DNA from 2 places in the Serratia sp. 25CWL12 genome. Region 2 is predicted to be linked to the other one. Evidence: predicted binding sites of a transcription regulator. Region 2 holds the regulator's gene; the other holds the start of a gene.

What was found. Region 2 encodes CRP, which controls carbon source genes, mostly activating them, when cyclic AMP is high. Its sites were predicted from a motif close to ATGTGANNNNNNTCACAT; they were not measured.
Region 1: a site for CRP is predicted at 2,187-2,204, ahead of udp (uridine phosphorylase). Genes of this name have one in related genera too.

What each region holds. Positions count from the first base shown of each region.
Region 1 is NZ_CM147698.1:3,796,277-3,800,413, forward strand. It holds gene ACX9GV_RS16460 (DedA family protein) at 1-196, opposite strand, end outside; gene ACX9GV_RS16465 (tyrosine-protein phosphatase) at 256-1,038, opposite strand; gene udp (uridine phosphorylase) at 1,305-2,066, opposite strand; gene ACX9GV_RS16475 (dienelactone hydrolase family protein) at 2,409-3,245, shown strand; gene ACX9GV_RS16480 (DUF6097 family protein) at 3,443-3,901, opposite strand; gene metE (5-methyltetrahydropteroyltriglutamate--homocysteine S-methyltransferase) at 4,114-4,137, opposite strand, start outside.
Region 2 is NZ_CM147698.1:4,437,610-4,441,746, reverse strand. It holds gene ACX9GV_RS19295 (phosphoribulokinase) at 1-418, shown strand, start outside; gene ACX9GV_RS19290 (OsmC family protein) at 609-1,016, opposite strand; gene crp (cAMP-activated global transcriptional regulator CRP) at 1,460-2,092, shown strand; gene ACX9GV_RS19280 (YccS/YhfK family putative transporter) at 2,148-4,137, shown strand, end outside.

The DNA.
Region 1 (4,137 bases), 640 kb from region 2:
CCCAGATTGGCCAGAAGGCGATACCACTTTCGCCAATCAGCGCCCCTAAAGCCAATAAAATGACAGTGGCAGGTAACAATAAAGAGAGGAAAGCCAGCGACTCACCAAATGCCAAAACAAAGACAATCGGCACCGCCCAGCCTTGGTGCTGGCGCACCACTTCACTCACCCAGTCAATAATGTCATAGAGGTTCAAGAGTATCCTCCTTTAGAAAGTAACTGTTTCATTTCCCATCGTTTAACCTAAACCGCACGTTATTCCAGATAGAACGCCTGCACACTTTCCCGCTGGCTTGGCCCCAAGCCATATTCTGCCTGCAACCAGTGGTCCGTTGAGCCATATTGCTCACGAATACACCCCAGAGCTGCCGCCAGAAACTCTTCTTTCGCACTGAGTACATAAGCAAACTGCGCCAGGGCAGGGGCATTCAAACGAGTCGCGAGTTGAGCCAGCATCTGTTCACGCACCACCGCCAAGGTGGTTTCCGTCAACAGATAATCTTCCATCACGGTGGCTTCATCCGCCCCTAACGCCAGTAATACCAGCGCGGCCCCCACGCCGGTACGGTCCTTACCCACTGCACAGTGCTGCACAATAGCCCCCCTTTCAGGTTGTACCAGCCATTGTGCCAGTTGATGATAGGCCGCATTGTTGAACGGTAAACGGCGATAAAGTTCTAGCATAAACGCCCGGGCATCAAACTCGGCAAGCAGCTCGCTGGTCAGTTTATCCAGATTGGCATTCACTTCATGGCTGAGGGGATTGGCTGGAATATTTTGGTAATCAACACATTGCCATAGTCTATCGGGTTTAGCCTGCACTTCATCCGCGTCACGGTAATCCAGCACCGCACATACCGGCACCTGGGTCAGGAACTCACAGTCACTTTCACTCAAGCGATCCAAGGAACCCGAACGGAACAGCAGCCCACTTTTGATACGGCGGCCATCGGCCATACTGTTACCACCTAAATCGCGAAAATTGATACCACCATCAAGCGGTACCAGCGAAGGATGCAATAAAGTCTTAGTGGGCATAAACGGCCTCTCACTTATTGTTGGGGGATAACGGCCATCACAGCCAACAAGGCGTCAATCATCGGAAAAACGGACCGACAGTATGATAACAATAAGGGTTACCGTAACAGATTAGCGTTGAATGGTGAACGGACTGGCGTGTTAGTGGCCCAAAGAAAACCAGCCCCACCAAGGTGAACCTCAATGACACTCCATCGCCATTCAAGCTACAGAACAAAAACACTTCGCCTTTTTATCCTGCAACTTGAATCAACTTGGGTGTCGTATTACAGCAAACGGCGAGCGGCTTCCACCACGATTTTCACCGCCTGACTTTCAGTTTTTTGCATGGTTTGCGCATCCGGGATCTCCTGCTGGGTACGGTTGACAATCACACCGGCCACCATCCCTGCGCGCAATCCCTGGCTGGCACACATGGTCAGTAGAGTGGCGGATTCCATTTCGTAGTTCATCACCCCCATCGATTGCCACTCTGCCATAGAACCTTTGAAATGACTCACCACACGCCCCGAGTAGGTATCGTAACGCTCCTGACCTGGGTAGAAGGTATCCGAAGAGGCCGTAATGCCGATATGGGTGGTTGCACCGCAGGCCTTGGCGGCGTCAACTAGCGCTGTGGTACAGTCAAAATCCGCCACTGCCGGGAACTCCATCGGGGCAAAGTGCAGGCTGGCACCATCAAGGCGAACCGCTGCCGTGGTGACCAACACATCGCCAACATTGATATTGGTTTGAATCGCTCCCGTAGTCCCGATACGCAAGAAAGTGCGAATACCCAATTGCGCCAACTCTTCAACCGCAATAGAGGTAGAGGGACCACCAATACCGGTGGAACACACAATCACCGCCTTACCCTCCAGCTCGGCACGCCAGGAGGTAAATTCACGATGGGAAGCCAGATGCACTGCCTTGTCCATCAGCTTGGCAATTTTCTCCACGCGCTGCGGGTCACCAGGAACAATGGCCAGCGTCGCTCCTTGTAAATCATTTTTTGTCAGGCCAAGATGGAAAACATCAGATTGTGACATGGGTAGCTCCTTATAAAGTGGGCATAGGAGGAGGAAAAGCTCACTTTACTGAAAATCCTTTGAAAATTGAGTGATCATAATCACCATTAAAAAAGAAACAAAAACCAATCTACATTATTACTGTGAAATTAATCACACCAAATGCTAAGTCTACCCATTGTGATGATTCAGTTGGTTTATTTTTTGGCTCATCTTGTTAACCCATCAACAACACAAAATACCCCCCCATACCCATATAAGTGGTAACTTGGCCTATAGTTATAGCCAAAGTTAACACCAAAGTTATAGCCAAGTTGATTAATCCCCGTTGCGTTTTCCTCTCGATACCGCATGGAGCCTGCAATGAAAGCTGAACCTGAAATAACACTACAACCAGCCAAAGGGGGATTCACCCCTGCGGTAGCGCCTTTAGCAACCTCAACCATCCTGAGCGATGATCACCAAATTCATGTTGGAGAGACCACCATTCCCTCACAAGAGGACCTCCTCCCTGCCTATATCGCTAAACCGGCCAACCACTCGGGTCCATTACCGGTCATTTTAGTGGTACAGGAGATCTTTGGAGTACATGAACATATTCAGGACCTGTGTCGCCGCCTGGCAAAACAGGGTTATCTGGCGATTGCGCCAGAACTCTATTTCCGCCAAGGGGATGCCCGACAGTACAGTGAAATCAGTGAGCTAATAGAGCAACTGGTGAGTCAAGTTCCGGACAGCCAAGTTCTGGCGGACCTGGATAACACCTTCAACTGGGCAATCCGTCATGGTGGTGATGCCAGTAAACAGGCAATCACCGGTTTCTGCTGGGGAGGGCGGATTACCTGGTTGTATGCGGCTCACAATCCTCAGTTAAAAGCTGCCGTGGCCTGGTATGGCAAGTTGGTGGGGGGAAAAACCGCACTTTCGCCGAAACACCCGGTTGATATCGCTACCCACCTTTCTGCACCGGTGCTTGGTCTGTACGGTGGTCAAGACAGCAGTATTCCACAAGATACCGTGGAAACTATGCGGCAGGCGATCCGCGCCGCCAATGCCGATGCTGAAATCGTGGTGTACCCGGAGGCCGGTCATGCCTTCCTGGCAGATTACCGCCTGAGCTATGACGCCGCCGCGGCAACCGACGGCTGGCAACGTATGCTGAAATGGTTTACCCAGCATGGGGTCGTCGGCGTCAAATAACCCACAGGGGCAAACTTGCCCCTGTATTTTTATGGTTAGACCAAGGTCAATGAACCGAACGCCCCTTGCCAGTCGCACTCAAATTTTCCCACTGCAGACAGTATGGCCAAGGCACTGACCATACTGTCTACAAGCCACTCGAATTATGTTATGCATAAATGCGTCATACCATTCGAATGGTTCTATATAATTTGCTCTCACTTATTGATTTTATTGACGAATTGATCTATCACAGCCATCATCATGTTTTTTTCTTTTTTATTTAAAAAATAAAAATAAAGAATAAGCCCGAAAAAAACCAAAGCATAAATTATGATTACCGGAAGATACGTCATAAAATTAGAAAATGTCAAACTTGGTTCTATTACTGATAGCAGGTCGACACCAAAAAAATTGGTGTACTTAGTCAAATAAAGTAAAATACTGGCAATAAGAATTGGTAAGGCAAGCACGCCAGTCCATATGTTCACCTTGTTCTTTTTTGCATTAATGGCTGAATATTCACTCCCGTGTAAATATTTTTCCAACTCTATCACTTGGCTATCTAATTCATCTTTTGATGCTATTGGCAGCCTATTGTCTTCAAGAATATAATGTATTTCTTTCAATAACTGACCATTAGATGTTGACTCCATTAATATATTTATATTACCCATAAACCACTCCGTGTATATTATTTTATTTACTCTATACAGATTATATCCCCGTCGTCAATCAAGTTCATATAGCGCTGATTCCGAAAATGCAAGGCTCAGATGAGCCGACTCACACAAAAGCCCCAGTCACAGAGTCGGCTCTATGACTGGGGTAAATAAAGACAGACACTGAGGTCTACCCAAAAACAGCGATTATCTTGCTACTTGCCCGATTAAATCTGCTGCTCACGCAAACG
Region 2 (4,137 bases):
GGGGGTCGTCCCCATCGTTAACCTGGAGTGGATGCAAAAGTTAGTTCGCGATACTGGCGAACGCGGTCACTCCCGTGAAGCCGTGATGGATTCTGTGGTCCGTTCAATGGAAGATTATATCAACTACATCACGCCACAATTTTCACGAACCCATATCAATTTCCAGCGGGTTCCCACCGTGGATACGTCCAATCCCTTTGCGGCCAAAGCGATCCCCTCGCTGGATGAAAGCCTGGTGGTGATCCATTTCCGTGGCTTGGAACAGATCGATTTCCCCTATCTTCTAGCCATGTTGCAAGGGTCATTTATTTCACATATCAATACGTTGGTGGTACCTGGTGGTAAAATGGGGCTGGCAATGGAGCTGATTATGACGCCACTGGTGCAACGGCTACTGGAAGGCAAGAAAATCGAATAATATCGAATCATGTAGGTGGGCGGCGATTAATCTCACGCCTGTGATACTCCGTTTCATCTGCAATCCAAGCGGGTGACAAGCCCTATCGACAGTCTGCCGCAGACACAACGTTTGCACAAAAATCGCCGCAGCCCAAAACGGCACGGCGATGCTTAGCGTTATTCCGTGTCAACATGACACAGAGTAGTGCTCAATCAACTTCATGGATTTCAAAACTGTGGGTAATAGTGGCCGCTTTGCCCAGCATCAGGGAAACGGAGCAATATTTTTCGGCAGAAAGGTCTACTGCACGTTCCACCACCTTTTCGGTTAGCCCTTTTCCGGTGACAATAAAATGCAGATTGATGTGGGTAAACAGTCGAGGTGCCTCTTCACGGCGTTCTGAAGTCAGTTTCACCTCACAATCGCGCACATCATTGCGGCCTTTTTGCAAGATCGGCACCACATCGATAGCGCTGCAGCCCCCCACAGACATCAACACAATTTCCATTGGGCTTGGGGCCTTATCACCCGCATTACCATCCATCAAAATCTGATGGCCGGAAGCAGACTCCCCCAAAAATGTCAGCCCTTCTACCCACTTCACTCTTGCCTGCATATTGTTCACTCCGATTATTTTTTAAAATCAACGTACGCTTTCATAGAGAAACTGGCAACGAAACCTGACACTAATCATGCTGAAACGAGACAACACAAGACACCCGCCTCACTCTGTGCTACAAACACAGCTGCAATACTTTTTTCATGGCATCAATTTCAGGGATATATCCTAAGATCATTGGTGAGTTAATGGAACCTAGCTTGCAGCACTTAATACGAGTTAATATGCTAGTGTATAAGTGATTTTTTTACCCAGATTCGTTCAAACTGCCGGTAGGCGACAAACGAACGAGTCTACTACGGCTTGAGTGACAACGGGGATATACCTCACCTCAAAACCTGTTGATAGCCACAACTAAAACATCAGGCTATAAGCACGTTTTACAGGGAACTCTGACCCCTGTGATACAAGGCAGCGATAACAACAGAGGATAATAGCGCATGGTTCTCGGCAAACCGCAAACAGACCCGACTCTTGAATGGTTCCTGTCTCATTGCCACATCCACAAATATCCATCAAAGAGTACGCTGATTCACCAAGGTGAAAAAGCGGAAACTCTTTACTACATCGTCAAAGGTTCCGTCGCGGTGTTGATTAAGGATGAAGAAGGCAAAGAGATGATCCTCTCCTACCTAAATCAGGGGGATTTCATCGGCGAGCTTGGATTATTTGAAGAAGGCCAGGAACGAAGTGCCTGGGTAAGGGCGAAAAGTGCCTGTGAAGTAGCTGAAATTTCCTATAAGAAATTTCGCCAGCTCATTCAGGTTAACCCGGATATTCTGATGCGCCTATCTGCACAAATGGCAAGTCGCCTGCAAGTCACCTCAGAGAAGGTAGGTAACCTCGCTTTTCTTGATGTGACTGGCCGTATCGCACAAACCTTGCTGAACCTGGCAAAACAGCCTGATGCGATGACTCACCCGGATGGTATGCAAATCAAAATTACCCGCCAGGAAATTGGTCAGATCGTCGGTTGTTCACGTGAAACTGTTGGCCGCATTTTGAAAATGCTTGAAGATCAAAATTTGATTTCCGCTCATGGCAAAACCATTGTCGTGTACGGTACCCGTTAATCATTAAAGAAACGGCGCTGCAATGCGCCGTTCTTTGTCTGCTGAACAGCAAAACATGTGGCGCCGCCTGATCTACCATCCAGAAGTGAACTATGCCCTGCGACAAACGTTGGTGTTGTGCCTGCCTGTCGTTGTGGGTTTACTGCTGGGCCACCTGCAACAGGGGCTGTTGTTCTCGTTAGTGCCTGTCTGTTGCAATATCGCCGGGCTAGATACCCCTCATAAGCGCTTTTTCAAGCGCCTGATAATCGGCGGGGCACTGTTCGCTCTCAGCTGTGTTTTGTTGCAACAGGCGCTGTTGTGGCATATCCCATTACCCTTACTGATGCTTGCTATGGCGCTATTGCTGGGTGTCAGCGGGGAAATCAGCCCACTACATGCACGCTTGCTGCCCGCAGCACTGGTTGCGGCCATTTTCTCTCTGAGCATGGATGGCCTACCTATTTGGTATGCCCCGCTACTGTATGCCGTAGGCACTCTCTGGTACGGCCTGTTCACTTGGTTTTGGTTTAAGTTATGGAAAGAACAGCCAATCCGTGAATCTTTAAACCAACTCTATATACAGTTAGCTGATTATTTTGAAGCCAAATATTCGCTGCTGACCCAACATACTGATCCTGAAACCGCGCTACCGCCACTGTTGCAACGCCAACAGCAAGTGATGGACCTGATCAGTTTGCTATATCAGCAGATTAACTTTCTGCCACACGCCAATAATATGGAACAAAAACGCCTGCAACGAACGTTCCAAGTGGCACTCGACCTGCAAGAACACATTAGCGTCAGCCTCCACCAGCCAGAAGAAGTGCAAAAATTGGTGGAGCAGAGCCAAGCTGAGGCGATCATTCGTCGTAATGCTCAAGTCATCGCTGCACGTTTACGCGTTGTCGCAGAAGATATCCTCTATCATCGGCACTCTCGCCGTTTTAGCATGAAACACGAATTGGCCGCGCTGGAGAAAGTGGCTACACGGCATGCTGATAATCCCGTTGGCCAGTTTTGTTACTACCATTTCAGCCGTATTGCTCGCCTGTTACGTACACAGCATCCTCTTTATCGCCGAGACCTGATGGCCAACCAGTCACGGTTACCCTTCTGGCCTGCAGTGGTAAGCTATTTATCGTTCAAATCCAACGCACTACGCAATGCAGCCCGACTGGGGGTCATATTGGCTGTAGGCAGTAGCCTAGGCCTGCTGTTGCATCTGCCAAAACCCTATTGGATCTTACTGACCATCATGTTTGTCAGCCAGAACGGTTATAACGCTACACGAGTAAGAATACAGCACCGTGCGCTCGGCACACTGATTGGGCTGGTGATTGCAGCAGGGCTTTTGCAACTGCAGTTACCAGAATATGTGACGCTAAGCATTATGCTGGCAATCACCCTCACCGCTTATCTGTTCTTGCGTAAAAACTATGGGCTGGCAGTAACCGGATTCACCATTACCGCCGTCTATACCTTGCAAATACTGGATCTCAGCGGCAGTCATTTACTGATACCTCGGCTGATTGATACCTTGATTGGTTGTGTGTTGGTCTTTGGTGGAACGATCTGGTTATGGCCACAATGGCAAAGCGGTCTACTACGCAAAAACGCTCACCAGGCGCTGGAACAGGATCAGGCCGCATTACGTTTATTACTGGAAGAACAAGAGCCGGACCCAAGCAAACTGGCTTATGCGCGGATGCAGGTAAACCAGTCACACAATGCCTTATTTACTTCGCTCAATCAGGCAATGCAGGAGCCGGGTTTTGAATCAAATTATCTGGCAGATATGCGTTTGTGGATCACCCACAGTCAGTTTATTGTCGAACACCTCAATGCCATGACCATTCTGGCCCGTGAACATTACATGCTGACACCCCAGTTGGCGGAAGAGTATCTACAAAGTTGTGAAATCGCGCTGCAAAGTTGTCAGCAGCGGCTGGAATATGATGGCCCAAGCGTCAGCAACAGCGTTATGCGCCCACCGGTTTTACAACCCAATATGCCCATTAGCGAAATGGAACGTCACTTACAGCGTATTCTTTCCCACTTGGCGT